2 regions of the Neptunomonas concharum genome follow, and region 2 is predicted to be linked to the other one. Evidence: predicted binding sites of a transcription regulator. Region 2 holds the regulator's gene; the other holds the start of a gene.

Region 1 (6,045 bases), 960 kb from region 2:
CGCCTCAATACCCGAATGATCCATCACACGAGAATCTTTAAAATCGATGATCACATCATCCGGATCACTCTTAGGTTGAAAGTTATCACGGAAGCTCTGCGCAGACGCAAAAAACAGCGGCCCATGGGATAAGTAAACCTTGGTGTTGCCTTCATTCTCGGTCCAGGTTTCAAACTCCACATGCTTAGCATGTTTCCATGCAAACATCAGCGCCGACATAATCACACCCACGACCACCGCAATCGCCAAGTCGGTCATTACCGTGACCACCGTCACCGTCAGTACAACCAACAGATCTGCTTTTGGCACCTTGCCCCACAAACGCAGGCTCGCCCACTCAAAGGTCGCAATCACCACAATAAACATCACGCCCACCAGCGCAGCAACCGGAATAATTTCGATCAAGCTGGCGCCAATCAAAATAAACGCCAACAAAAATAGCGCCGCAGAGATACCCGATGCACGACCACGGCCACCCGAGTTAATATTAATCATGCTCTGGCCGATCATGGCACAACCGCCCATACCTCCAAAGAAACCTGTCACGACATTGGCAACACCCTGCCCTACACACTCTTTATTACCGCGCCCGCGGGTTTCTGTAACCTCATCAATCAAGGTCAACGTCAGCAACGACTCAATCAAACCAATTGCCGCTAAAATCACCGCATACGGAAAGATGATATAAAGCGTCTCTAAGGTAAACGGCACCATCGGAATCGCAAAATCAGGCAAACCACCCGCAATTGTCGCAGCAGGGTTACCGGTCATATTCGCCAACACATCCTGCACCGTACGGGTATCCAGATCTAAGCCGATCACCAATAAAGTCACGGTCAGAATCGCCGCCAATGATGAGGGAATCACACGGGTAAACTTAGGCAAAAAGTGAATAATCGCCATCGTTAATGCCACCAAAGCGAGCATCATGCCCATATCACTACCCTGCAGCCACTGTAATTGGCCGCTATCATCCGTGAATTTAAACTGCTTTAACTGCGCCAAAAAGATAACGATAGCCAAACCATTCACAAATCCCAACATCACAGGATGGGGTACCAAGCGAATAAACTTACCTAAACGAAACACCCCCGCAAGGATCTGCAAAATACCCATCAGCACCACCGTAGCAAACAGATACTGCACACCATGCTGCGCCACTAAACTGACCATCACCACCGCCAGCGCACCCGTAGCACCCGAGATCATACCCGGACGACCACCAATCGCCGCCGTAATTAAGCCCACCATAAAGGCCGCATACAAGCCAACCAGCGGCTCTACACCAGCGACAAAAGCAAAGGCGACCGCCTCCGGCACGAGGGCCAGCGCCACTGTCAAACCCGACAGCAGGTCATTTTTCATACTTTGAGTTTTAGAAACGAGCAGTTGAAACATTCATCACTCCGAAATGGGATGTGTGTTAAACAGTTTGAACGGGGTTAAAAAAGTGCCGGATTTTAACAGAAATCACCCCATGCTGACACACCAGCGTGACAATTCAATAAAACCCATCAACCCTTATGAAGAAGAGATCTGGCGTTGCGCCAGCAAATTTTTGCGTAACTCGGCGACCCCATATTGTGCAAGGTCTTGTGCCAATTGGCGAAGTGCATCACTGATATGCGCATGATAAAACGATTGTAAACTCGCTAAGTTTTGCCACGCAGGCGGCATATCATCCAACCGAGATACCATCCCTCCCGCTGGGTCTTCCGCCATATATTTAACGACCCCAAAACCAGCTAACAGAATCCGGCTCAAACACATGGGGCAAGGCTCCAAAGAGACCACCAGCTTCAGATCATCGGGGTTCAACTGGCCGGCCAGTTCAGACTCAAAACGATCTATCAATCGCATCTCTGCATGGCCCGACGAACAATAACCCCCTGAGAACACCTGATTCTGCGCCTCGATCAAAGTATTTCCCGCAGCATCCAGCAACACCGCACCGACGCCATAATCCCCCGTTCGCAAAGCTGCAAGCGCCAACTCACAACAACGTAAACCACACGCCTCATCCCTAAAATCCGGATGGATCACATACCCCGCGACACGGGCGGCTAAATCAGTCAATGTCATGCGGATTGACTCCTTGGTTAGCTGGCCATAACGGCAGTTGCTCGGCCACCTCTACACCCCCAGGCTGTAAACGATAACCCAAGCCTAACAACCTCACTGGCTTATTTGCGCGCAAAAAACCCTGCTCCATCAAAATCGGAAACAACCCCGGTTGATCCCCCTGCACATGCTGCTCCACCGTGGTTTGCGTAAAATCATTAAACTTCAACTTTACAAACACCCCTTGGATACCCAACGACGCTTTATGCTTACTATAACGCGCCTGTAGCTCCGCATACAAAGGGGCAATCTGCGCTAAACACGCCGCCAATGTTGCTAAATCCTTAGGGAAGGTATGCTCAACACTGACCGACTTACGAATACGGTGATTCGACACCTCACGGTTATCAATCCCCAAACTTAGCTCATGCAAACGCTTACCAAAACGGCCAAACTGCTCGATCAGTAAACTCAGCGGCTGGCGGCGCAAATCAGCACACACCATCACGCCCATGGCATGCAATCGCTCAGCCGTTTTTGCCCCTACCCCGTGCAGCTTATCCACCGGAAGCGACAACACAAACGCATCAACCTGATCCGGTGTAATCACAAACAGTCCATCCGGTTTTTGCCAATCACTGGCAATCTTTGCCAAAAACTTATTCGGCGCAACACCCGCCGAAATCGTAATACCGGTCTCGGCCTGTACCCTCGCCTTGAGCATCTGCGCAATACGGGTCGCACTGCCCTGAAACAACTCCGTATCCGACACATCCAAATACGCCTCATCCAGTGACAATGGCTCGATCAGCGCTGTGACCTCCTGATAGATCGCCATAATCTGTACCGATACCGCCTTATACACCCCCATACGCCCCGGAATCACCTTAAGTTGCGGGCACAACTTAAGCGCATGAGCCGTCGCCATCGCCGAACGCACCCCAAACGCACGCGCCGCATAATTGCAAGTTGCAATCACACCCCGCCGATCGGTACTGCCACCAATCGCTAACGGAATATCCCGATATTCAGGAAAATCGCGCATCTCGACCGCCGCATAAAAACAGTCACAATCACAATGGATGATCTTACGCATCGCACCACTTCACCGCTGCATTCCCACCACACAAGATTAATACTGTTTTTTTATACAGCATATTTAGCAAAAGTCAAAAAAGATGCGCACTTTGTCTAACCCCAGTGCACACTATTCTGCTGGACAACCCCTACAACTCCACTACAATCAAGTAAATAGAAACAAGCTCAAGGAAGATAACGCGCACACGCCAGAATGATATTGCGCATGCGCATTTACAGGGAAGCCACCTGATAACTCCTTCCAAAAAGCTTATTAAAAAATAATGTGTTAGAGCGGTTTCTGACCTTTAAGTAAGGAATGATATCACTCACGCAGGTGAATAAAATATTAAGTGTAAAAATATGATCAAGCACATCCTAACTATTTTAGTATTGATGTTTCTCCTCGTAGGCTTGGGAACTATAGGCCTCTATAAATTGGCAGGAACATACTCCGGTCAAGATGCTATTTGTTTGTCTGGACTAATTGCAGGTTGTTTTGTTGGCTTGTGGTACGGAAAAGTAAATGGAGTAAAACCAATTTATGCCGTATTGGTATGTGCAGTTTTCCTAAGTCTGCCGCTGGTGGTTTTGTCGCTCGTCCTCGCTCACGCGAACCAAGACTACGTTGAATCACTAGCTTTTTTTAGCATAGGTTTTTCGTTGCTTTCATCGTATGTAGTAGGTCTGGGCTGGGGTAAACACTTAACAAACCAAAGCAGCAAGGGCCCTTCGGGCCGGGACGCGCTAATGCACGCCCCTGTTTGAAGCGTTAGGTGCTCCCCATCTGCCCGCAAAAATCATGCACTTAAGCTTCGTTATCGTGCTATTTTTGCAAAGATCATGGTTAAGTGATATAGTTAAGCTTATATAATTTTCAATATATGGCATAAACAATGCTTATAGATTTTTCCTTGCAAAACTACTCTTCCTTCAACTCGAAACAAGAGTTGAGTATGCTCGCGTCTACCTCAACCAAAGAGAATTACAATCTAAATAACACCAAACAAATTAATGCTTATGGTATTAATAGCCTTTTAAAAAGTGCATCTATTTTCGGCGCAAATGCTTCTGGAAAATCTAATTTCGCAGCTGCGCTTAACACATTAAAAAGCCTTGTTCTTGAATCTCTAGATTCGATTAATGATAAGACAGTAAAGAAAGTCGTTCCATTTCTACTAAAAGAAAATCTCTTTGACAAACCGACGGAGTTTGAGATTACATTCTTAGCAATGGATAACATGTATCGGTATGGTATATCTATCGAGCAAGGGGTAATTTCTGAAGAGTGGCTCTACTGGACTAAAACATCAAGAGAGACTCAATTATTTCATAGAGAAGGGCAAAAGGTAGTTTTCAACCAACGCTCATTCAGTGAAGCAAAATCCTTTGTTCATAAGGAAGGTGACTCTTGGAATATTGAAAAAACAAAACCGTTTGTTCCATTTGTTTCTGTATTATCCCAGTTCAATGGCAAAAAATCAGTTGTCGTGACGGACTGGTTTCAAAAACTAAACGTTATTTCTGGACTAGATGACTATGGATTTAAAGAGTTCACCATTGACTTATTCGAAGAAAATAGTGAATTCAAAGAATGGTCTCTTGAAATCCTAAAATCTCTTCAAATCGAAGATATTATTGTCGATGAGACCGAAGAAAACCTTCCTTTACTTAAGAAAGGTTCTTTAGATGACTCCGATCTTGATGATGCATTAAGCAAGCTTCATAGCTTCATAGAAAAAAATAAGATAAAAAAGAAACTGATTAAAATTGTTAAGGTAAACCCTGAAACTGGAAAGTTTTATTCTTTTCCACTCTCGTTAGAATCCGAAGGTACAAAGAAATTAATCTATCTTCTAGGTCCGTTGTATGATGTGATTAAAAATGAAGAGATTTTGATTGTCGATGAGTTTGACAATAAGTTCCATACCCTTTTATGTAAATTTATTATTGATCTTTATCATAAAAGTAATCAAGGAGCTAGCCAGCTAATTGTAACCTGTCATGATACAAACCTGTTAACTAAAGAGTTATTTAGAAGAGATCAAATTTGGTTTGTTGAAAAAACCCCCCTTAATGAAAGTGAAATATATTCGCTTGTTGAATACAAAGAACACTACACAAGGAAAGAAGGCAGTTACAGTAAAGATTACCTTTCAGGAAAGTATGGCGCCATCCCTCTTTTCGGTTCCATAGATGATTTAGGTGAAATCCTGAATGGCTAAGCGTGATAGAAGCGGAAGAAAAGATAGGTCACGTAAAGAAAATACAAGAAACGAAAGAAAAGTTATCCAAAATAGAGAACTCATGACTTTTAGTTTCAAGTATTTGGATCAAACACAACCTTCTAAACAACCTGAAACTATTGCACTATGGGAAGAGCTAGAATTGCTCAACCCTCTTATAAATAGACTTTCAGCGATTTCGCAACTATCCAGAGATGAGGCGGTTAATCAGCACCAAATAAAGCCTTATGGTGACTTTCCACCCAAAAATAAGACTGATTTTTTTCATCCACAACACGTTGAGGAAAATGTCGAGTGGGCTGTTATAGAAGGCATAGGAGGGAAACCGAGGGTCGCAGGTTTCATCTCGGAGAGTACGTTCTATATAGTGTTTCTAGATAGCAAACACAAATTTTGGATATCAGAAAAAAAACACACCTAACAAAGCGTTGGTATGACTCCCACTGTCAAGCTTAAGCACAGATACTCCTGCTTTTTTTAAGCCTACTGGTAAAATAGATAGAGTTAATGAATCGAATGAGAATATGCAATGACAAGTAACTCGTTAATTGATAGATATATGAGCAGCGGTTTGATGGTAGTTGCTTCGATGTTTCTCTATATTTGGTTTTCATACGAATTTTACGAGCAGGTGCCTACAATATTTTGGTTAGTATCAGTA
Region 2 (25,161 bases):
AACTAATAAAAATAAAGAGTAAGCGGTTAGATTACACGCTTAACTGCAAAGGCCTTGGAGTGCTTTAAGTGAAAAACCTTAAGATCAAACAAAAAATCCTTGTCTTGACGGCAATTCCTCTCTTGTTAACCGTAGCTGCGCTGACCTTTGTCTCAATCTATCAGATACGGGATATGGGTAATCAGGAGCTGGTGGAAATTCGAGATACGATGATGGCAGCCAAGCGGGAATCCCTGCTCAACTATATGGAAATTACAGAAACGGCTATTCGTCCTATCCTAAAAAGTGTAGCAAACGAGAGAGAAGCAGAAGAACGTGTAAAAACGGCGCTACGTTCGATCTCCTATGGTGATGAAGATGGTTATATTTTCGCGTTTGACTACGATGGTGTGACTAAAGCTCATTCTGCGAAACCTGAGCTTGAAGGGCGTAATCTCATAGACCTTCAGGATGTGAATGGTGTTCGATTAATCGAAGAGCTGATTAAAGTAGGTCGTAATGGCGGCGGTTATGTCAGTTACATGTGGGATAAGCCTTCAAAAGGCAAAGAAGCACCAAAGCTTAGTTATGCAATCGATTTAAAAGAATTTGGATGGATGCTGGGAACGGGTTTCTACATTGATGATATCGATGATGCAGTAGAGAACGCACGCTTGGCAGTGGATGAAAAAGTGAAAACAACCGTCATCCTTTCATTGGGTGTTGGTGCTGCTATCTTGTTGGTCATTGTTGTAATCAACTTGTGGTTTGCTAATCGTGCTTTGGTGCAGCCGATCCGTGAGCTGTCAGAAAGTGCTAGACAGATGAGTTTAGGTAAAATGGATACGGTGATTTCTGTTAACTCCAAAGATGAGATTGGTGAACTAGCAGACGCCGTTAGCCGCATGCAAAAAAGCTTAAAAGTAATCTTTAAAAAGCTAAGGCAGCCTCCCAAAAGCTAATGGTTTATAAGCTCTACAAAGGCAGATTCTTCTGCCTTTTTTCGTTTTACAGGGCTATTTTACAAAAATAAACTAAGCTTATGAGCAGTGGTGAGCAGCGTGCTCGGGTTGTCAGAAGGTTTTCACATCAGGAAGGGTGAATGAAGCGTAGTGTCTCTGACTTTTTAATTGCAATCGGTATTTTTGTAGCGGCTTTCTTGATCGCAGCGTTAACGGATCTTAATGAGCGTTGGTTAGCTTGGAGCCAAACTCAGGGGTTAGCGGGGGCTGAAGAGCTGCCTGTTGCTTTATCTTTCTTTTCACTGGCGTTGGGTTGGTATGCTTGGCGGCGTTGGCAAGATGCTACTAGTAGCCATCAACAATTATCAGAAACTGTTCAGCAACTTCAGGTTGAAGTAGAAGAGCGCCGTTTAGCTGAAGAACATGCTCATGTCTTGTCGGCTACCAAAAATGAGATATTAGAAAACGAATACTTACGTTCTGAAAAGCTCGAACAAGTACGTGTTATGAGCGATTTGCTAGCATCGGCCAGCACGCTGGCAGAATTAAAAGCAATTACGGTAGATAGCTTGCAACATATCGTGCCCGATCACACTGTTTCGGTCATGTTTGCTAATCCTGAGTTCAACCTTTGGAAAAATGCGGGATCGTGGGGACCACACTCAGATCAAGTTCATCAGGAGATGCGATTAAATGATTGCTGGGTTTTGCAAAATAGCAAAATCTATAAAGATCTATCCAACACCCAAACCATGAGCTGTCCGCAGGCTAACATGACCACTATAAAAAGTGTTGCCTGTTTTCCTATTATCTGTCGGGAGCGAGCTTTTGGTGTATTGCATATTCGTTCCGATAAACTAACAGAAAACTTGCTATCAACCGAGGACGAAAAAATGGTCATCGCCGTTTGTAACTCCATCGGATTACACTTTTACAATGCTCAGCTAAGAGCTGAACTCAGTATGGCCTCTAACCGGGATGAACTTACAGGATTGCTGAACCGCAGAGGCTTAGGCAACACCTTAAAACGCGAAATTAAAGCCTCAGAACTTCAGGGCTATGAAGTAACCGTGGCGATGATCGACATTGACCACTTTAAACAGTATAACGATACCTACGGTCACCAAGAGGGTGATAAAGCGCTCAAATTTGTTGCGGAATACCTCTCTCGTCAAATTCGATCCCGTGATGTACTGGCGCGTTATGGTGGCGAGGAGTTTATTCTTATCCTACCTAATACCAGCAAAATAGAAGCGTACAAAAAGCTGAAGAAAATGATTGCCGTCATTGAAGAGCTCTCAGGTAAAAGTGATACCTGTATGCGAGTTATCACACTCTCTGTTGGTATTGCCACAGCACCTGGTGATAGCACAGAGGAAGAGCCCCTTGTAAAATATGCGGATATGGCACTTTATGCCGCCAAAAAACATGGTAGAAACTGCGTCGTGGGTTATAAAAAGCCCTCGCCTAAGCGGACTAATACGCGCCAGATTTAATTCAGTGGTCTCAAATTAGATGATGCTGTATATCGCAGAAAAGCCCAGCGTTGCTCGTGCTGTGGCGGATGTTTTGCCCAAGCCTCATCAAAAAGGTGATGGTTTTATTCGGGTTGCCAATGGTGATATTGTCACTTGGTGTATAGGGCATCTGCTTGAACAGGCCGAGCCTGAAGCCTATGACCCTGAATACAAACAATGGAAGAGGGCACATCTGCCGATCATTCCCACTGAATGGAAGCAACAGGTAAAGCCCAAAACCCGCAAGCAGTTCAACACTGTGAAAAAGCTGATTAAAGAAGCAGATCTGCTGGTCAATATGGGTGACCCTGATCGCGTTGGTCAAATATTGGTTGATGAAGTGATCAATTATGCAAAGGTCAGTAAAGCTAAGCGAGAGGCAACAAAGCGCTGCTTGGTGAACGATATGAACCCTGACGCTATCAAAAAAGCGCTCAATAGCCTTCGCCAGAACAGTGAGTTTATCCCTTTAGCCACCTCCGCACTTGCCCGAGCGAGAGCAGATTGGCTCTATGGTATTAATATGACACGGCTCTGCACACTTCTAGGGCAGAACGCTGGTTATCAGGGTGTACTCTCTATCGGCCGGGTGCAAACACCTGTGTTAGGGCTTGTGGTACATCGCGACCAAGAAATAGAGAACTTCGTATCCAAGCCCTTCTATGAAGTGTTTATCACCTTGCAAACGGATCAAGGCGAGACATTTGTCGCCAAATGGAAACCGAGCAGCGCCTGTGAGCCTTACATGGATGAAGAGGGCCGTGTTCTTTCTCTTAAGCTGGCTGAAAAGGTACTGCAAACTGTCACCGGTAAAGAGGGACGTGTTACGGCAGTCAAAAAAGAGAAAAAGAAGCAGCAAGCGCCATTACCTTATAATCTATCAGCATTGCAAATTGATGCCTCAAAGCGTTTTAACCTAAATGCCCAAAAAACGTTGGATGTTTGCCAGCAACTCTATGAGCGCCATAAACTTATTACTTACCCAAGGTCGGATTGCCGCTACTTGCCCAGCGGGCACTATAACGACCGGCAGACCGTTACCGCATCCATAGCCAAAACCGCGCCAACACTGGCTAAAGCGATTGCAGAAGCAGATCTGTCCCTTAAGAGTAAAGCGTGGAATGATAGTAAAGTCAGTGCCCATCATGCCATCATTCCCACCTCCCGAGCGATGGAGGGAAGCCGCCTTTCACAGGATGAAAAAAACATCTATGAGCTGATTGCTCGGCAATACTTGATGCAGTTTTACCCACCTTTTGAATATGCAGAACACCAAATTGATAACGAAGTAGAGGGTGGGCTTTTTATCGCCAAGCAAAAATCCGTTATCGCACAAGGCTGGAAGGTACTCTTTCCTCGCTCAAGTAAGCCGGATCAGAAAGATGAATTCGCAAGTCAGGCGTTACCTGCACTGAAAGTGAGTGATTCAGTGTACTGTCAAGAGGGTAGGCTGGATGAGAAACAAACCAGCCCTCCAAAGCATTTTACGGATGCCACACTGCTGGCGGCCATGACCGGCATCGCCAGGTTTGTATCAGACCCAGAGATTAAAAAAGTGCTCAGGGATACCGATGGACTAGGCACCGAAGCCACCCGAGCAGGTATTATAGAGCTACTCTTCAAACGCCAATTTCTTACTAAAAAAGGCAAAGAGATCCACGCCACAGAAACCGGCAAAAAATTGGTTAACAGCCTACCGGCAAAGATGGTTGTCCCTGATATGACGGCTCACTGGGAATCCCAGCTAGAAGCGATCAGCGACAAACGGATGAGCTATGGACAGTTTATGCAGCCTTTGACAGAAGGTCTTAGGGCTTTGATTGGAGAAGTCGAAATCCAGAACTTCACCGAACTTAAAGGATTAGGGAAAAAGCCTGTTTACAGGCGTAAAAAAACATCCAAAAAAGCAGCCTCTTAAGGCATTTTCGCAGCATTAATGTCATTTTTGCGTAGTAATCTAATCTTTTCTACTAAACGTTTAACAGTGGATTTTCCAGCTAAAGAGAGTGTCGGGGATTAGATCTATGGTTCATTTAAAACAGGTAGGCACGGTTGCGTTGTTGGCGGCAGCGGTTGCGTTAGCAGGCTGTAACGGTAACTCTAAGAGTGAAAAAGAGGGCGCTGCGCTGGCGCTAAAAATTCTGCATATTAATGATCACCATTCCCACCTTACCAGTAATGGTGGCAGTTTGATGCTGGCGGGTGAGGATACGGATGTGCAGATGGGCGGCTTTGCTAAAGTGACTCAAAAGTTTAATGAGCTTTCCAGTGGACAGCCTCATGTGCTTAAGCTTCATGCGGGTGATGCCATCACGGGGGATCTGTATTACACCCTGTTTAAAGGGCAGGCGGATGCGGATTTGATGAATCAGGTCTGTTTTGATGCGTTCGCATTGGGTAATCATGAGTTTGACGATGGTGATGCGGGGCTGAAAAACTTCCTAGATCACCTTAACAGCGGCCAGTGTACAACAGATGTACTTGCTGCGAATGTGGTGCCTGAGTTAGGTGTTTCTCCTTTGGCGCTGAATTCACCAACGGATTATATTAAGCCCTTTGTCGTCAAAACGTTTGGTGAGGCGCGTGTCGGTATCATCGGTATTGATATTGCCAACAAAACCAAGAACTCCTCCAGCCCGGATGCATCGACTCAATTTTTAGATGAAACCGCAACTGCGCAGAAATATATTGATGAGCTTAAAGCAGACGGCATTACCAAGATTATCCTGATGACCCATTATCAGTATAAAAATGACCAGGCCTTGGCTCAAAACCTGACCGATGTCGATGTGATTGTAGGCGGTGATTCCCACACCTTGCTGGGCGATCAATTTAATGCACTTGGCCTGAATGCCGCTGGGCCTTACCCGACACAGCTCACTAATAAAGATGGCGACCCTGTCTGTGTGGTGCAGGCATGGCAATACTCCAATGTAGTGGGTGAGCTGGATGTTAACTTTAGCAGCGAGGGTAAGGTAGAAAGCTGCGCGGGTACACCGCACTTGTTGCTATCCGATACCTTTGAGCGTAATGATGCGGAGCTTGCAGGTGCTGAGCGCCAAGGCGTGCTGGATGCCATTGCTGCTAATAGTGTACTTTCGGTGGTTGAAGATGACCCAACAGCAGCAGCGGTGCTGGCGGGTTACTCCGTACAGGTTGATCAACTTAAGCAAGCGGTGATCGGTTCAAGTACCGATGATCTGTGCCTTGAACGAATCCCAGGGCAGGGTAAAAGCTCGCTTTGTGATGTGACAGCCACCCAGTCTAATGGTAGTGATATTACCAATATTGTGGCTAAGGCGTTCCGTGATATGAGCTTAACCTCTGATATTGCTATCCAAAACGGCGGTGGTGTACGCGTGGATCTTGCACAAGGGGATATCACGGTAGGGGATGCCTATACGTTGCTACCGTTTGCCAATACGTTGGTGGAGCTGACAATGACGGGGCAGGATATTATCAATGTGTTGGAAGATGCCTTTGATTATGCAATCTCGCCAGATGGGTCGTCAGGAGCCTTCCCTTATGCTTCGGGGTTACGCTGGACGTTGGATCGCTCACAGGTAAAAGGCAGCCGCTTTAGCAATCTGGAAGTGATGCGTAAAGGCAGCGATACTTGGGAAGCACTAAGCCCTGCGGCGACCTATAAAGTGGTAACGAACAATTACATTGCAGGTGGCCGGGACGGTTATCTGACATTTGGTGTTATTGCGCAGGATGAAAGCCGTATCGTAGATACCTTCTTGGATTACGCGCAGTCGTTTGTCGATTACGTAAAACGTGAAGGCACCATCGGTAAATTGCCGCTAAGCGAATACAGCACACAAGCATATTACGATGAAAATGGCGTATTGCAATAATACGCCCTACTTACCTTTATGCCTCAGATCAGCTTGCGTTAGCGGGCTGATCGCTTATCAATTACAACTGCATTATGGGCATGAAGGCTTTCCTGATGCTCTACTTTGAGTTGATAGTCATCAACGAACGACATCTTTTCTAAACAACCTTTTAAGCGACGAGCAGCGTCTTCGCAAAACATAAGGTTGGTGGCATTGAGTCGCGCAAACTCTTGCTCATCACTGCGTTTCACTGCGGTTTGTACGGGGGTGCCGATTGCTTTTTCAAATTGAAAAATCAACTCAGCTAAATCAGGCCAGTTATGATCGCCTATGACCATGTTAATGTAAGCGTAAGAGCGTTGGCTATGAGGTGTGGCAACTGATCCAGCGTCTGATTGCAACCATTGTAAAAGCTCTTTTTTATCAATGGCTAATGAGGGGAACTTGATATCAATTTCGTTGGCATATAATTGGCGAGCCAATGAAGCTGAGCAAGGGCATGTACTGGAATAGGGAAGGGTTATTTCCATTGCATAACTGTGTTTGTTGGCTCGTGATTCACCCGCAATGGTAACGTCATAAGTCTGGTAGCCGGTTTCATAACTGAGCAGTGATGGTTTTTTTAAGAGTAACCCAAAGGTTAATTGAAGCTTGGCATTATTGCTTGTGCCTGCTTGTGAGCGGACGGCCTCATTCAGTAAATCGTCCAGCGTGGCTTTATTGCATTTGCGTATCGCCAGTTGATTCACAATCGCATGCAAACGGGACATGTGTATACCTTTAGCTGCAGGATCATCAAGGCTGACATAGATACTAGCTTTGGCGGCCAGATTTTGTGCTTGCCCATGTTGCAGAGGCAGGATAAGTGGCACCGCAATCTGCTCCATGCCTACCCATTGCAGTGCAAACGCGTTATCGGTGAGCTGTGTTGTCGCTATATCGGGAAGCGTATTGTGTTGAAACATGGTATTCCTGATTATCGATTAAATATGAGTGGTTGCGCAGGGCTTGGGCGTGTCGAAACCTGCTGGCCGTTGTAAACCTGTTGTCCATTCACCCAGGTCGCTACGATTTTTGAACGGAAGGTATGGCCATCAAATGGAGTCCAACCACAGAGATATAAGCTGTTTTGATGAGTAGCGATGGTGGGAGATGCCCTATCGATTAAAACCAAATCTGCGTAGTAGCCTTCGCGGATAAAGCCGCGATCTTGAATGGCATATCGCGTAGCGGGGTTATGGGCGGTTTTCTCGACGACTTGGGGGAGTGTCATACGTCCCTGTGCTACATGATCCATTAAGGTTAAGAGCGCGTGTTGAACCAACGGTAACCCCGCCGGAGCTTGATCATAAACATGCTGCTTTTCGGCAAAGGTGTGGGGTGCGTGGTCAGTGGCAATAATATCGATTTTCCCTGTCTGCAAGGCTTGTATTAGAGCGTCTCTATCTTGCTTGCTTTTGATCGATGGATTGCACTTGAGTAAATTACCCAAGCGGGGGTAGTCATCTTCCGTAAACCATAAGTGGTGCACGCAGGCCTCTGCGGTAATCTTTTTACTTGCCACAGAGCCTGCATCAAACAGACTGAGCTCTTTTTCGCTGGTGATATGCAGTACATGGAGTTGGCTATCATACTGCTTGGCAAGATTGACAGCGTAAGAGGAGGATGCAAAACAGGCTTCTGTGTCCCGTAGTTTTGGATGGTCTTCAATAGTGAGTTCGGACTTGGATTGAAGTAATGCTTGGCGGTTATGTGCAATCACGGGGCCGCTTTCGCAGTGGGTGACAATTAAGGTCGGCGATTCTCGAAAGATAGCCTCAAGCGCTGTCGGGTTTTCTACCAATAGGTCCCCTGTTGAGGCACCCATAAAGACTTTGACACCGCAGTGCTTGCTTGGATCAAGGCGCTTTATCTGCTCTATATTATCTTCGGTGGCACCTAAATAAAATGCGTAATTAGCGAGTGAGCTTGCGGATGCAATAGCGTACTTCTGTGCTAAAGCCTCAAGGGTTGTGGTAGAAGGGTTAACATTGGGCATCTCCATATAACTGGTAATGCCGCCTGCAACTGCAGCGCTGGATTCGCTGGCAATGGTGCCTTTATGAGTTAGACCCGGCTCTCGAAAATGAACTTGATCATCAATCATGCCAGGTAGCAGATACGCGCCTTTGGCATCTATAACCTGTTCGTTAGGGTGGGCAGCAATGTCTGTACAGATGGTTTCTATACGTTGGTTCCGAATACGAAGGTCAGACGCCATTACCTTGCCGTCATTAACGATGTTTGCGTTTTTAATCAGAGTCGATGGCATAGAGTGCACTTCTTTCATGGTCCAGTGAGTTATTGTTCAGTGGCTGTTTTTTCAGTAAAAATAGGTGTGCACAACTGCACTTGGCTTGATTGGTTATCGGCCTGTAAATAGAAGCAGCTCAACCGGCCGGTATGACAAGCTGGGCCTTGTTGCTCTACCAGACATAAAATGGCGTCGCCATCGCAGTCAAAGCGCATACTTTTTAACTGTTGAGTGTGGCCGCTGGTTTCGCCTTTCATCCAGAACGCTTGTCTGCTTCGGGACCAGTAAGTCATTTTTTGAGAAGATAGGGTTTTCTCGATAGCGGCTTTATTCATCCAGGCTTGCATCAGCACTTCGCCCGTTTGATAGCATTGAGTGATAACGGGAATCAGCCCATCTGAATTAAAACTCAGGTGCTTTATGCACATCGATAAATCCAAGCGGTCTCGCTCTGTTAAGCTTTCACACTGGATAAAAAATGTTTTAGTCATCGATAAAGTCCAGTGTCAGTAGTAAGCGTTTTTCACCTGTAGGTACAGGAGGCGAGCGGTGTACGACCCCTGCGCCTTCATTGCCAGACCAGTTTTCACCTTTTAATAAAGCAACATCGCCTAAGCTCAGGCGTTGGATATGGTGGGTGCCATTAACAAGCCCAGATTGCTCATCTGGTTTCCCTTGGTGGCCTGCGCCAAGTTTGGAGCGGTCGACCACTTCGTGAGGTAACCACTCGGTAGCGACGCCTTGATAGGTTGTGACTAAACGGCATGGAACACGGTCAACATGAAACCGCGGGCACATGGCCATATCCAGTTTTGTGAGCCTTAAGCCAGCGCGCTTTAGGTCGAATAAGCAACAAAACATATCAACAAGCAGGGCAATATCCTCTCCTAATGTAACAACGCTATCGTTAGGGCCGAAGGTTTTGCAAAGCGTCTCGATGGTGTTGTGAGGCGTGACGGCCAAGATGCCTTGTCGTGCCTTGTTAATATCCATAAAGTCTGTCACAGCGCCTTTTAGCTCGTCTGACAGGCTTCGTTGCCATATGGCAAGATACGTGTCGTCTCGATAGATATCGGTGAAGATGTCTGGGTGGTGTGCGCTTGCTGAGCGTCGAGGTAGCGCACAGGGCGACAGATTAGCTACTGCTTGGTAGTTATTTGGTTGAATCATAAGGAGAAAGGCCTCTCGCATTTATTTACAAAGAGTCGGTCCATAGGGGTAATTAAATGTTATGTTACAACATAACATTATTGGGAGCAAAGTTACCCTCTGAAAACAAGCAAGGCCTGTGTGCTTTGTTACATCTACTTGAGGAAGTTATCCAGCGAATCTGCCAACGTACCAGCGTTAGCCGTTTTGTTCGGTTGTATCTCTTCTATCATGGGTTGGATTCTATCCAAAAGCGGTTGTTTCTTTATTTGAGGGACCATAGCGCGAACGATCACAGCCTTAGCATGTTTGAAATGCGAAAGGGCAGTGAGTGGGTCGTTATCGTGAAGATGGCGCTGCCCTTGGCTAATGTGTGCTTCTGCGACAACGGTGAGGTTCAGCCAGTATAACTCCTGACCATAGTTTCTCGCCAAAGCTTGGGAGAGTTTGCCTTTTTTTAGCATTTCGGCGAGTAGTTTTTCAGTAAAGTTGATATAAATCTGAAAGCGCTTAAGTTCTTTATCGCTGGTAAATTGAGCTGTACCTGGGGCGGTTCTGTCGGCGGTTTCTTTTTGATTGTTTACTTGCGTCATTAAATCTGAATCCGGTGCGAGAAGGCTGATCTCTTCGATCAAGACCATGGCGTGCTGATTCAGCTTTTCCAATATATCGGGTTTACAGCCTGCGCTTCTTAGGGCCGTTATGGCATCTAACGTATGCAGTGTTCGGGTCTGCAGCCACCCTAAGCGGCTGTTTTTCATAGAGGTGTTGTGCTCTTGGCGGGTTATGAAGTAGTTTATAAAGAGCGCAGCTGCACCAACAAGGGCGATAATAGCAATGTATATTAAGTTATCTTGAAGCATTGGGCTTAACTACCTTGGTAAGTCTATGAATTATATAGTCAAGCAGTTGTATTTTTATGCCAATTTCTAAAACAACATATGACAGTTCGATTATAGCTGGTTTAGTTTTTTTTTGTAGACTCGCTTGACCCCGCTACGCTAACCACTTATATATGCTCGCTGTTTTTATGTGCTATCTCTGCCCGAGGATAACCACCCTATGGGAAAATCGCTCGTTATTGTTGAGTCACCCGCAAAAGCCAAGACGATTAATAAGTATCTTGGAAGTCAGTATGTCGTTAAGTCGAGCGTCGGTCATATCCGTGACCTGCCAACGAGCGGAAGCGCCACTAAGTCTGATCCTAAAGCCCGTGCTCGTCAGGCTGCCCTGACCCGCAAAATGTCGCCAGAAGAAAAGCTGATCTACAAGGCTAAAAAGTCTAAAGAGCAGCTGGTGGCACGTATGGGGGTTGATCCTGAGAAAGGTTGGGATGCGCACTACGAAATTCTACCAGGCAAAGAGAAAGTAGTAGAAGAGTTGCGCCGCTTAGCCAAAGAAGCTGACACTATCTATCTCGCAACGGATTTGGACCGCGAAGGGGAGGCTATTGCTTGGCACCTGCGGGAATCTATCGGCGGGGATGATGAGCGCTACCGTCGTGTAGTCTTTAACGAAATCACGAAGAAGGCGATCTCGGCAGCGTTTGAAAAGCCCGGTCATCTGGACATGAATCATGTCAATGCCCAGCAGGCGAGACGATTCTTAGACCGTGTAGTGGGTTATATGCTTTCTCCACTGCTATGGGAAAAGGTCGCCAGAGGGCTTTCTGCAGGGCGAGTTCAGTCGGTGGCTGTTCGTCTTGTTGTGGAGCGGGAAAAAGAGATTCGTGCGTTTATCCCTGAAGAATACTGGGAAGTTCACGCTCAAGCACTAACGGCAGCAGAAGATGCTATCCGCCTACAAGTCGCTAAGGTGGCAGGCGCTGCGTTTAGGCCTTCCTCAGAAGCGGAGACAAATCAGCATCTTGAGGCGTTACAGGCTTCGAGCTTGACGGTGCTGAGTCGTGATGACCGGCCAACCAGCAGCAAACCCTCTGCACCTTTTATTACGTCAACACTTCAGCAGGCAGCGAGTACCCGTTTAGGGTTTGGCGTTAAGAAAACCATGATGATGGCACAGCGTCTATATGAGGCCGGCTATATCACCTATATGCGTACGGACTCGACTAACTTGAGTGCCGAAGCGGTAGAAAGTTGTCGTGCATATATCGGTGATCATTATGGCAGTAAATACCTGCCGGAAGCTGCAAATCGCTATTCTAGCAAAGAGGGGGCACAAGAGGCCCATGAGGCGATCCGCCCCTCAGATGTTAATGTAGAACCTGCGAATCTAAACGGCATGGAGCGGGATGCCGAGCGACTCTATGATTTGATTCGTCGTCAATTTATTGCCTGTCAAATGACACCTGCCCAGTACACAAGTACGCGTATTACTGTGAAGTCGGGCGAATATGAGCTTACCACGAAAGGGCGTATTCTGCGCTTTGATGGTTATACCCGCGTAATGGCGAGTAAAGGTAAGAATGATGAGGATATTATTCTTCCGGATGTGGCGGCAGGTGAAGAACTTGTCCTGAAATCGCTTGACCCTAAACAACATTTCACGAAACCAACCGCACGATATACTGAAGCAAGTTTGGTTAAAGAGTTGGAAAAAAGGGGAATCGGCCGTCCATCGACGTATGCGTCGATTATCTCAACGATTCAAGATCGCGGTTATGTAGAAATCCAAAACCGACGTTTCTATGCCTGTAAAATGGGCGATATCGTGGTTGAACGTTTGGCCGAAAACTTTACTGATCTCATGGATTACAGCTTCACCGCACGAATGGAAGATGCGCTTGATGATATCGCGCAGGGTGAGGCTGAGTGGAAAGTCTTGCTAGACCGTTTCTATCAAGGTTTCACACGACGCCTTGAAGAAGCACAAGATCCAGAAAATGGGATGCGGCCTAACAGCCCTACTGATACGAATATACCGTGCCCTGAGTGTGATCGTCATATGATGATTCGCACCGGCAGCACGGGGGTGTTCCTAGGGTGTTCTGGGTATAGTTTGCCACCTAAAGAACGCTGCAAAGCAACCATCAACCTGACCTCTGGTGATGAAGTGGTGAGCGTTGATGGAGATGACGAAGAAGAGTCGCGGATTCTACGTAACAAGCACCGCTGTAAGCTATGTGATAGTGCGATGGATAGCTACTTGATCGATGAGCACCGCAAGCTACACGTCTGCGGGAATAACCCTGATTGTCCGGGTTATGAAGTCGAGCAGGGGCAGTACCGTATTAAGGGGTATGATGGGCCTTCGTTAGAATGTGATAAGTGTGGTTCTGAGATGCAGCTTAAAACGGGCCGTTTTGGCAAGTTCTTCGGCTGCACAAACGCGGAATGTAAAAACACACGTAAACTGCTCAAAAATGGCGAAGCGGCTCCTCCAAAAATGGACCCTGTGCCGATGCCAGAGCTGGCCTGTGAAAAAGTTGAGGATACCTATATTCTGCGCGATGGTGCGTCGGGGTTATTCTTAGCGGCGAGTCAGTTCCCAAAAAATCGTGAAACCCGTGCCCCTAAGGTGGTCGAGTTATTGCCGCATCAATCGGAGATTGATGAGAAATACAGCTTCTTATTTAGTGCGCCCACGCATGATATGGAAGGCAATGAGACTATTGTGCGATATAGCCGCAAAACCAAGGAGCAGTATGTGATGACCGAGGTCAATGGCAAAGCGACCGGTTGGAAGGCATTCTATGCAGATGGTAAATGGGCGGTTGAAGAGCCTAAAGCGAAGAAAAAATAAACACGGTTGGGTATTAACAGGGGCGTAGCATGAGTAATGTCTATCTGGTCAGGACGAATCAGAAAATCAACTTTGCCCGCATCCATATGGATGCGCTGGCGGAGGCTCACGAATCGACAGGTTGGAGTAAGCACGCCGAAATTGAGTCTTATAATGAGTCTGTTCTTTTTCATTTGGCGTCGGCATATGGTGCTTTTTTGCGGGAAGTCGCGGAGAAGTATCGCTTTGATCCTGCGTTAGTCTCTAGGCTATCTGATCTGGAACGCTTGCTAGAAGGCTCTGGTCAGGAGTCACCTGAGCTTTCAGAATTAAATGCTTTGGAGAAAAACGAAGCAAGTTGGTTGCATAAAATGCTGGCAGCCTATGATGCATGTTGGAAAGCGGCTGATCATCAGACGGCAACCGCCAATGAGAAAGTCAGTATTTCAGAAATACATGTTATTCAGATCAATCCTAATCATGCCGAAGATAAAGATATTTTGGCTGAGTATAAGGGGTGGCTGAATGAGTTTCGCGCCTTGGTTGAAAGATTAAGAGCCGATATGCAAGAGTGGTAACAGTAAAGACAGGCACAATACAAATAGATAAATGCTATGCGTAAAGCTGGTGAGGTAGAACCGAAGGAAGCATCCGGGCTTCCAATACCTGTTACACTCCATTAAGGCATTCGGTCGATTCAGTGGTGTTGGCGTCCTCGGATGAGGATGCCATTACTGTGGCCATGCAGTGCTGAATGTTCAAGGGCCTGCATCTCAGTGTCTGAAAGGTCCCCCGTCCAACTTATAACGGCATGGCAGGTACCTGCACGCAGGGCTTTTTGTGCTAACTCAAGCGTTGAGTGCTGCTCGTTCGGGTAAAGCATGATGACTTTTTTCAGATCCACACCGGCATCGAGCAGCAGCGCTTTAGGTAGCTGGCTAGGTGGCGATACCCATACGAACCAGCGATCACTATGGCTGAGTTGAGCCAGTAATGGCATCAGCATAGGGATCTCAGTAATATCACCACATTGCGTAACAATCTCTGTTATTTTGCCAAAGGCTGACGAGGTTGTCGGTTTGCGGCGAATCTCACTAACATCTGTTTTGCGCAGTAAAGGAGCAGGGAACGGAATTACCGTATTCAATGCTTGCATTATGGCTCACTCCCTTGTCGGATAACGCCCACGCCTAATCCTTCGATCGAAATCGTTTGTTGTCGAAGGTCAACCTCAATGGGAGGAAACTCCTCATTCTCGGCGATCAAGTAGACCATGTGGCCTTCCTTCTTGAAGCGCTTGACCGTGACTTCATCTTCGATGCGGGCAACAACAATTTGCCCTTTTTTTGCGTCGTTGCATTGATGAACCGCCAATAGGTCACCGTCCATAATACCGATATCTTTCATACTGGTACCGTGGACTCGTAACAGATAGTTCGCCGGTGGATGAAAGAAGCTGGAGGAGATCGTGCAGTGCTCCTCGATATGTTCTTGAGCAAGAATAGGTGATCCGGCAGCAACGCGACCGATAACAGGTATACCTTCGGGTTCGCTCTCAATTTCAGGTAGGCGGATACCGCGGGATGTACCAGGAATAATCTCGATGGCGCCTTTTCGAGCGAGCGCTTTAAGGTGCTCTTCTGCCGCATTAGCAGATTTGAAGCCGAGGCTTCTGGCGATATCTGCACGGGTAGGTGGATAGCCAGTCGCGTCGATATGGTCACGAATACACTCTAATACTTCTGATTGTCTTTTTGTCAGTTTCATGATCGTGCCTGTTTTTTTATACAGTACATGTGATTATATACAGGCAAACTTTGATGTAAAGTAATTTTCTGTTTATATATCCAGTATCTTGATATGATCCACGCCAAAAACTGGTCGAGTATACGTTTTGTTAAGTGACACCCTTAAAAATTCGATCCAATCCTCTTATCGGCGTTTTCTGTCCGAACAGAACTTAAAGCCAAGGTATGGGCAAAAGATGATGATTGCGCATATCGCTCGGGTATTGGGCAGTATTGATACCAATGAGAAAGGGGAGCGCCGAGGCGGTAATCATGTCTGCCTGATAGAGGCCGGAACCGGTACGGGTAAAACAATGGCTTATCTATTAAGTGCCATTCCTATCGCCCAGTCCTGTGGTAAATCATTGGTGCTATCTACGGCGACAGTCGCGCTTCAGGAACAGCTGCTTAACAAAGACTTGCCAGAAGTATCTAAATTGCTGGAGCTTCCCATTCGATTTGTGCTGGCAAAAGGGCGTGGACGTTATTTCTGTATCAGCCAGGCAGAAAAACTGCTTGAGTCACAGCACGAACTTGGACAAATGGCGCTCTATGAAGATGAAATAGACCACAAACTAGATGAGGACTCACTCGCTTTCTACCAAGGACTGCTTAATCAGTTTGCGTCAGGCGCATGGGATGGGGATAGGGATTCATTAACAGAAGAGATTGAAGAGCAGCGCTGGTCGCCAATGACGAGTGATCACACCCGCTGTACTAACCGTCGCTGCAGTAACTTTTCGGTTTGCCCTTTCTACCGATCGAGAGATGCAATGGATAAGGCGGATATCGTCGTCGCAAACCATGATTTGGTTTTAGCAGATCTTTCGTTAGGTGGCGGAGCCATTTTGCCGGAACCCTCTTCAACCATCTATGTGTTTGATGAGGGGCATCATCTGTCGGCGAAAGCAACCGGACACTTCTCTTACAGCATGCGGGTAAAAGGGACGCAGCGCTGGCTTAAGTCGGCAACTAAGCAGCTTGATCATATGCTCGATGAGTGTGATGGACATGCCGTGCTGTCGCAATATGTTGATAAAATGAGCCCTGCCCGTCAGGAGATGGACACCTTGTTGGATCAATACCAGGTCGCATTAAGGGCTAAGCTGTTTGATCTGCAGCAGCGACCGTCGTCTGATCGTTATCGCTTCCCTAAAGGGGTGTTACCTGATGACTTAATGGCACTTTCGTTAGCTTTAAGTCGTGAGGCTGAACGTTGGATGATTAAAGCTGAGCAAATCGTTGATCTCTTGAAAGAGGCCTTAGATGGAGGGGTGCCTGAGATTAATCGTGATGTGGCAGAGCGCTGGTATCCGCGCATGGGGCAGTTGTGGATGCGTGCGCAATCGCTCTACTGGCTAAACAAAAGTTATTCTCAGCCAGATCCGCAGGGTGTAGCACCCACGGCTCGTTGGATCAATTTGACCGAAGCGTCTGATGGTGTGGATTATGAGTGTCGTAGCAGCCCAGTATCCGCTGCTGATACTTTGCAAAATCATCTCTGGGATCATTGTTTTGGAGCCGTTGTTACCTCGGCAACATTAACGGCACTCGGCATGTTCACCCGTATTATCGATGACTTGGGGTTACCCTCGGATGTGCTGTGTGAGCGCTTGCCAAGCCCTTTCGACTACGCGGGGGCTGCGGTATTATCAGTACCAAAAATGGAAAGTGATCCAGGCAAACCTGATGATCATACGCAAGAAGTGATTCAGTACTTAAATCAGCATTTGCCAACATCTGAAGCGGCGCTGGTTTTATTTAGCTCTTGGCGCCAGATGTTTTCGGTGCTGGAGAATACGCCAGAGAAGATCCGTGCTAAAGTACTGGCGCAGGGCGACCTGACTAAGAATGAGATCATTCGTAGCCATAAAGCACGAATAGACGAGAATGAACATAGCATTATTTTTGGATTGGCCTCTTTTGCGGAAGGGGTCGACCTCCCAGGTAAGTACCTGACCGAGGTAATTATTACTAAACTACCGTTTGGCGTACCCGATGATCCTGTGGACGCCACCATGGCTGAATGGATAGAGCAGCGTGGAGGTAATGCGTTTATGGAGTGGACGGTGCCGGAAGCATCGATTCGCCTGACACAGGCAGCTGGCCGTTTATTACGTACAGAGCAGGACCGTGGGCAGATTATTTTGCTGGATCGTCGGGTAGTGACCCGTCGTTATGGTCGTCAGCTGTTAGATGCACTACCGCCATTTCGGCGAGAAATCAGTTAAAGTGAGTAAAAAATTGGAAGAAGTAACCCAAACCGTGCAAGACGCTACATCCGATACTGTTGATAACAACAAGGAAGATGCGCAAGCTTCTAAGAGTGAGCGAGCCAGCAAACGTCGGCCGTCAGATCGTAAAAAAAGTAGTCAGCATGAACGCTGGACACCATCAGAATTTGTTGTCGCAAAAGTTGAAGGCAAAAAGCGCTTTCATGACTTTTCGCTACCGGATCCCCTGATGCGCGCTGTCCATGATTTAGGCTTTGAGTACTGCACACCCATTCAGGCAGAAACCATTAAACCTGCTCTGGAAGGCAAGGATATTATCGGCAAGGCCCAAACGGGTACCGGTAAAACAGCAGCGTTTCTTGTCGGTATTATTACAGACCTGTTGGATTTCCAACTTGAGGACAAACAGCGTAAGGGTGAGCCTCGTGCTTTGATTATTGCCCCTACGCGAGAGCTGGCGTTACAGATTGCCGCTGATGCTGAGCTGTTATGCAAATACACCGACCTACGTGTTATCTCCATGGTAGGTGGCATGGACTATGAAAAGCAGCGTAAACAGCTTAAAGCAGGGCCGGTTGATATTTTGGTGGCAACGCCAGGTCGATTGATCGACTTTGTGCGCTCCAAAGAGGTGGATCTATATAACGTCGAAGTGCTTGTATTGGATGAGGCAGACCGTATGCTCAGCATGGGGTTCATCCCTGATGTACGCACGATTATCCGCAACACGCCGCGTAAAGGGGATGAGCGTCAAACCCTGCTGTATAGCGCTACATTTACCGATGATATTATGAATTTGGCCCGCCAATGGACTAAAGATCCCGTTCAGATTGAGATCGAGGCAGAAAAACGTTCGACGGATAACATCAGCCAGAAAGTATTTTTGGTTTCCAGTCATGAAAAGTACAAGTTGTTGCGTAATTACATTCGCGTTAACAACATTGAGCGCGTCATCGTGTTTGGTAATCGTCGCCACGAAACCCGTGATCTGGCCGAAAAGCTACGCAAAGATGGTGTAAAAGCCGCGCTCATGTCAGGCGAGATCCCACAGCATAAGCGTGTAAAAACCTTAGAAGATTTCCGAAATGGCAAGATCGAAGTACTGGTGGCAACGGATGTGGCAGGCCGTGGTATCCATATTGATGGTGTAACTCATGTGGTCAACTATCAATTACCGGAAGATGCGGATGATTACGTGCACCGTATCGGTCGTACAGGGCGTGCCGGGGCATCGGGAACATCTATCTGCTTTGCCTGTGAAAACGACTCCTTTATGATTCCCGATATTGAAGCCGAAACGGGAGTCAAATTGGAATGTATCCACCCTGATGAAGAGTTGTTGGCTGATCTGTATCCGGTTGGCCAGAAGCCAGTAGCGCCAGTGGTTTCTGATGTCGAAGTACAAGATGATGTAACTGTATCGAGTGAAAATACCCCAAACGAAGAGGAGAAAAACCAGACTCATGTCTGAAGATCGTCATAAAACCCGGCTAATCTCTAAGGTGTTGGCAATTATTGTTAGCGCTCTGTTTGCAGCGTTCGGCGTTGCAGGTTATCAGCGCACCGGTGACCTAACACAGCTTATGGTATTTATTGGATTGTCGGTGTTAGCTTACGTGATTGTAGTGTTTATCTTTAAGGGTATAGACCGGTTGCTCGATAGTATTGATGATCGGTAGCCGTCGTTAAGGAATCGGTATGAATGCAAAGCAGCAGAAAGTTGCTGTGTTAGGTGGCGGTAGTTTTGGAACCGTCATTGCTAACATCATGGCAGAAAAGGGCATCTGTGTATCCCAGTGGATGCGTGATGCCACCAGAGCAGAAGAGATTAACCAGCGCCATCTGAACTCTCGTTATCTTCCGGACTACCCATTGTCAGACTCCTTGGTAGCAACCACCGATATAGCGGAAGCAGTCAAAGGGGCGCAGTTGGTGTTTGTATCCATCCCGAGCCAAAGCTTTAGGGAAGTGGTGAGAATGGCAAAACCCTACCTAGTAGCAGGTCAGGGAGTGATAAGTACCACTAAAGGTATCGAAGGTGAAACCTTTAGTCTCATGAGCCAGATACTGTGTGACGAGCTGCCTGATGCCCGCGTAGGGGTTCTGAGTGGGCCAAATTTGGCGAAAGAGGTTGCTAAGCACCAGTTAACGGCAACCGTTATTGCTAGTGATGATGAAGCTTTACGTAGCGAAGTGCAGGATGCCTTGCACCAGTCCTATTTTCGGGTCTACGCCAGCTCAGATAAGTATGGTGTTGAGTTAGGCGGTACATTGAAAAACATCTACGCCATTGCCGCTGGGCTAAGTGCTGCATTGGGGATGGGTGAAAATACAAAAAGCATGTTGATGACGCGTAGCTTGGCCGAAATGAGCCGGTTCGCTGTCAGCATGGGCGCAAACCCTATGACGTTTTTAGGGCTGGCAGGCGTAGGCGATCTTATTGTTACGTGTATGTCTCCGCTGAGCCGTAATTACCGTGTTGGTTACGCGTTAGGCAGCGGCCAAACACTGAATGAAGCGGTTGATGCGTTGGGTGAGGTGGCTGAAGGTGTTAATACTATTCGTATTATCAAGGCCAAAGCGGATGAGCAAAATATCTACATGCCTTTAGTGTCTGGTTTGTATGAAGTTGTGTTTAATGGGGCTCATGTGCAAGAGGTTGCGAAAACCTTAATGACTAGCGAGCAAAGTACGGATGTTGAATTTGTCTTACCAAGGGATGCGGTGTGATATGTTGATACTGATGCGTCATGGAGAAGCGGACTGGAATGCCACAACAGACGAAAGCCGTTGCCTGACGGAGAAAGGGATCTCTTTTGTCCGTCAGCAAGCTGCTGAGGTGGCAGACTTTGCACCGAATATCAGTAAAATTATTTGCAGCCCTTACCGACGTACCTGTCAAACGGCTCGACTGATGCAGCAGTCGTTAGGCGGTATTGAAATCGTCGAAGATGAGCGCCTCACGCCCGACGTGCCGGTTTCTGAAGCCATAACGGCGTTAGAGGCACATTGGCAGGATAACTTACTCGTAGTGACACATCAGCCACTTATTGGCTATCTGGTAAGCTATTTAATAGAAGGGGATATGCGTTCCCCCGAGCCTTTACTCCCGGGTCATCGAGTCTCTCTTGCACTGGATTGGCCTGCTGCGGGCATGGCTACGCGCTTGATTGAAAAATAACAGCGCAATTCGTGTGCTGCTCTGATACCTTATCCATATGAAAGAAAGAGAATTTTTGATCGGCGACTTTCGATTGAAAGCGCTGGAGTCCGGAGAGCGTGGTCAGCCTTTGCTATTGGCTTTGCACGGTTGGTTAGACAATGCTGCGACCTTTAATGAGCTGCGTACGCATTTTCCTCATCATCACTTTATTGCATTGGATCTGGCCGGGCACGGTTTATCGGATCATAGACCCTCATCAATGCCCTATTACATATGGGACAACGTTAGCGATCTATTAAGTGTATTAGACCAATTAGGTGTCGATAAAGTCACCTTAATTGGGCACTCCATGGGGGCAAGCATCGCTGCATTATTTGCCGGCGCTTTTCCTGATCGTATTGAGCGTTTACACCTGATCGAAGGATTAGCGCCGCTCGTATATGAAGAGAGTGAGCTGCCGGTACTGATGTCCGACGCTATTATAAAGCGACGAAAAATGATGGAAAAACTCTTACGGCCATATCCCGATAAAGAGTCAGCCATACAAGCCCGTATGCGAGGTCGATGGCCGGTTTGTCGCCAAGCAGCAGAGTGGCTTATTGAGCGAGGGCTAAAGCGCCAAGATGACGGCTTTGTATGGCGTAGTGACCCAGGATTGATGTTGCCCTCCATCTTACGCATGACCGAAGGGCATGTAACGGCGTTTTTAAAGAAGATCGAAGTACCCGTCAGCGTTTATCTTGGTGAGACCGGCCTGTTTGATGAGAGCTGGCGCGCGCGTATAAAACATTTACAACAAAGTGAAGTGTTTTGGTTTAACGGCAATCATCATCTTCATTTAGAACCGATAGCCGCTCGTCTGATTGCCGACGCAATTAAAGCAGTAGATTAAGGAATGTTTTAACGAAACGGTGATCTAAAACTAAAATAAAATCAGGTAGTAACATAATGTGGTTTAAACGGATTACAACACTCATTTTGATACTTACCAGTGCTGTCGCGCTGGCTGAATCAGATATTAGTGGCTCGACCGATAGTAAAGCACTGGATCGTTTTCGAGGGTCTTATATTGTTGAATATGACCGCCAGGCTGCCATTGATTATCTGCTACCTTTAGGCAGCATTGAAAAGGTAAATGGTGCGGAGCGGCCAGAAAAGGCAGAGCGCCTCAGTGGTAAGTTGACCCGAATTACCTACCGTATCCCCGAAGGGCACCGTACGCGGGAGGTCTATGAATTTTTCTCTGAGCAGTTAGCCGCGCAACGCGCTGAAACACTCTTTAGCTGTCGTGGCCGGGAATGTGGCAGTAGTGCTTACTGGGCCAACCAAATATTCGATCGATCAAAGCTTTATGGTGTTGAGCGTTCTCAATATTACCATGTAGCGAGCCTGCCGGGTTTGACGGTTGTGATGTATATCATTGAGCGGGGCAACCTTCGCCTATATGCCCACTTGGATTTAATTGAAACAGATGCGGCAGCGCGAATCGTGACGACACTTTCTCAAGTCGGTTATGTCGATCTAGCCGTGGATGAACTGCCAACTGAGGACGTGTTGCAACAGCTTGAGCCACGTTTGGCGAGCTTTAATCGCTCAGCGGTGGTCGTGGTGCACCATCAGGGAGAGAATTTAGCAGATGCTCAGGAAAAATCAGAAGCTACAGCCAATGAGCTAAGAGCTTTGCTCAACGATAATGGATTAAGACATGTTGCTGTCAAAGCATTAGGGGCTTTAGCGCCTTCGGTGCTGGGTAATAGCCAGCTTAAAGTCGTGCTCGTTGCCGGGAGTGATAAGCCATGACAACTGTTTCTCTTGCCTTGGGTAGCGGTGGGGCGAGGGGGTACGCCCATATTGGTGTGATCGAAGCGCTAGAAGCTCGCGGTTATCAGATAAATTGTATTGCTGGCAGCTCCATGGGAGCACTAATCGGTGGGCTGTATGCGTCGGGTGCACTTGAAAACTATAAAAGTTGGGTAGAGGGGCTTTCACGTCTCAACATTATTCAACTACTTGACGTAACTTTTAGTATGGGTGCAATTCGTGGTGAGCGCTTATATGACAAACTCTCTAATCTTACTGGCAACCCTAAGATCGAAGATCTACCTATTCAGTTTACCGCAGTAGCTACGGATATAGTCCACCAAAAAGAGGTTTGGTTTCAGCGTGGGTCTTTGATGGAAGCTATACGTGCTTCGATCGCCGTACCTGGAGTATTTACGCCGGTAGTAGAGGAACACCGTGTGTTAGTCGATGGGGGTGTTTTAAACCCTTTGCCGATCGTACCAACCGTTGCCGCACATTCTGACCTTATCATAGCCGTTGATCTGAACACTAACCCTGTCATGCCGGAAGTAAAACTGCCTCATCCGCGTATTGATGAAGCGCGCAGATTCGAAGATGGCATCTTCTCCTTCCTTAAGTCAAAAGACCCGGAAGACAGCAAATTTAAGCTGGATAGCAATATCGATATTATTATGACTTCGCTGGAAGTGATGCAAGGCTCATTGAGCCAATACAAAATCGCAGGTTATCCGCCGGACTTATTGATTAATATCCCGTCTGAAGTTTGCCGCTTTCACGATTTTCACCGTGCGAAAGATGTTATAGAGGTTGGCCGTAAAGTAGCTGATAAAGCACTGGATGATCTAGAAAGGCGAGCCTATGAAGCCGCGCAAATTAACCCTTAAACAGGAAAACTGTCTGAGGGTTAATTGCGTTCGATAAATGGGTGTTATTAGTTAATAAGTGATAAAAACTCAGCGCGTGTTTCTGGTTTACTACGGAATGTACCCAGCATCATAGATGTTTTCATTGAGCCGTTTTGCTTTTCGACACCGCGCATCATCATGCACATATGTTTCGCTTCGATGACCACGCCCACACCTTTAGCGTCCGTCACAGACATGATTGCCTCGGCGATCTCTTTCGTCATGTTCTCTTGAATCTGCAAACGGCGAGCGTACATATCGACAATACGTGCAATCTTCGAAAGACCAATCACTTTGCCATCAGGAATATAAGCCACATGAGCTTTGCCAATAAAAGGCAGTAGATGGTGTTCGCACAGAGAATACAACTCGATATCTTTAACCAGCACCATTTCGCTATTATCAGAAGGAAAGAGCGCGTTATTCACCACTTCTTCAAGGGATTGCTGATAACCGCGCGTGAGATAGGCCATTGCTTTCGCCGCACGTGCGGGTGTATCAACCAATCCTTCACGGGTTAGGTCTTCGCCAACCTGTTCAATAATTGCGGCGTATGCTTTTTCCATCACTGGTAAAAATCCCCTGTCATCTGGATCAAAAAAGGGAGCTAACTTACGCGAACATGACAGTTGCGTAAAGTAGCGGATGTTAAATTATGGCTTAGATTGACGTAAAAGCACATATAAGGCACCCGAGCCACCGTCACGAGGCTGGGCAGAGCAAAACGCCAAGACGGGAGCAAGTTGTCGGAGCCAATCATTCACATAGGACTTTAGCACCGGTTGCTGCCCGGACTGACTAAACGCTTTGCCGTGGACGACGATCACAGAACGCATCCCTTGGCGATGAGCATCCCGAATAAACGCGCTCAACTCATCTCGGGCGGTATCAACCGTCATACCGTGTAGATCAATACCGGCTTCCCAAGGAACATGGCCTTTGCGTAAGCGCTTCATAACGCGGATCTGCACACCAGGGGCTGCAAATAGCAACTCTTCATCAGACTCGACAATCTCCACCGCTTCGCTGGATAAGCCGTCGATCACCTGTTCGCTTTCGGCTTCTGCCATAGCCCGGTGGTAAGCGCGTGATCTATCCTTACGAATAGGGCCGTTGGTTCGTAATGTCGCTTTGTCGTGTTTTAACGGGCTGACATCCCCCATTAATGACGTAAAGGAGATATCTTCCGGGCTCTTTTGATCCTTAGACATGGCGCAGGCGAGGTGAATTCATTAAACTGTCGGGCCTTAATAAGCTAGAGCCGGGTATTATCCCGATTGTTATGATGATAGATCAAGAGCCGCTGTTAACAGAATTCAAAACCGTGCGTGATTTTGTACGCTGGACCTGTAGTTTAATGAACCAGCAACAGGTTTTTTTGGGCCATGGCAACGTCTCCACGTGGGATGAATCGGTACAACTGGTGTTGGCCGCACTCTACTTGCCTTGGAACAGTGACCCTGCGGTGATGGATAGCCGGTTATTACCCACAGAAAAGGCGCGTATCATCAGTTTTGTGCGTGATCGTGTTGAGGCACGTAAACCGCTGCCATATATCACGCAAGAAGCGTGGTTTATGGGGATGCCATTCTATGTGGACGAGCGCGTATTGATCCCCCGTTCACCGATTGCTCAACTGATCGAAACCGAGTTTTCACCCTTCTTGCGCCCCGGTTTAGTCGAAAGCGTACTGGACCTGTGTACCGGCAGTGGCTGCATCGGCATCGCTTGCGCCTATACCTTTGAAGAAGCCGAAGTCGATTTAGTGGATATATCCGAAGACGCCTTAGATGTAGCCCAAACCAATGTCGAGAAGCACGAGCTGGCCGAACAGGTTAATGTGATT

The links. The regulator LexA, encoded in region 2, represses DNA repair genes until DNA is damaged. The targets are predictions, from matches to a motif close to TACTGTNTANNTANACAGTA.
Region 1: the regulator LexA is predicted to act here: its motif matches at 3,198-3,217, upstream of dinB (DNA polymerase IV).

Annotation. Positions count from the first base shown of each region.
Region 1 covers NZ_CP043869.1:2,411,281-2,417,325, forward strand. The annotation lists gene F0U83_RS11290 (SulP family inorganic anion transporter) at 1-1,398, opposite strand, end outside; gene F0U83_RS11295 (nucleoside deaminase) at 1,522-2,082, opposite strand; gene dinB (DNA polymerase IV) at 2,069-3,157, opposite strand; gene F0U83_RS11305 (AAA family ATPase) at 4,095-5,363, shown strand; gene F0U83_RS11310 (hypothetical protein) at 5,356-5,805, shown strand.
Region 2 covers NZ_CP043869.1:1,442,125-1,467,285, forward strand. The annotation lists gene F0U83_RS06680 (cache domain-containing protein) at 69-941, shown strand; gene F0U83_RS06685 (sensor domain-containing diguanylate cyclase) at 1,082-2,437, shown strand; gene F0U83_RS06690 (DNA topoisomerase III) at 2,457-4,376, shown strand; gene nadN (NAD nucleotidase) at 4,483-6,318, shown strand; gene folE2 (GTP cyclohydrolase FolE2) at 6,357-7,265, opposite strand; gene F0U83_RS06705 (dihydroorotase) at 7,277-8,611, opposite strand; gene hisI (phosphoribosyl-AMP cyclohydrolase) at 8,641-9,084, opposite strand; gene F0U83_RS06715 (DUF1826 domain-containing protein) at 9,077-9,763, opposite strand; gene F0U83_RS06720 (DNA topoisomerase I) at 9,898-10,605, opposite strand; gene topA (type I DNA topoisomerase) at 10,805-13,444, shown strand; gene F0U83_RS06730 (DUF6586 family protein) at 13,474-14,001, shown strand; gene F0U83_RS06735 (cell division inhibitor SulA) at 14,121-14,579, opposite strand; gene lexA (transcriptional repressor LexA) at 14,579-15,190, opposite strand; gene dinG (ATP-dependent DNA helicase DinG) at 15,318-17,441, shown strand; gene rhlB (ATP-dependent RNA helicase RhlB) at 17,443-18,915, shown strand; gene F0U83_RS06755 (hypothetical protein) at 18,908-19,123, shown strand; gene F0U83_RS06760 (NAD(P)H-dependent glycerol-3-phosphate dehydrogenase) at 19,143-20,174, shown strand; gene F0U83_RS06765 (SixA phosphatase family protein) at 20,176-20,625, shown strand; gene F0U83_RS06770 (alpha/beta fold hydrolase) at 20,663-21,499, shown strand; gene F0U83_RS06775 (DUF4892 domain-containing protein) at 21,556-22,407, shown strand; gene F0U83_RS06780 (patatin-like phospholipase family protein) at 22,404-23,294, shown strand; gene folE (GTP cyclohydrolase I FolE) at 23,342-23,881, opposite strand; gene F0U83_RS06790 (Smr/MutS family protein) at 23,969-24,526, opposite strand; gene prmB (50S ribosomal protein L3 N(5)-glutamine methyltransferase) at 24,598-25,161, shown strand, end outside.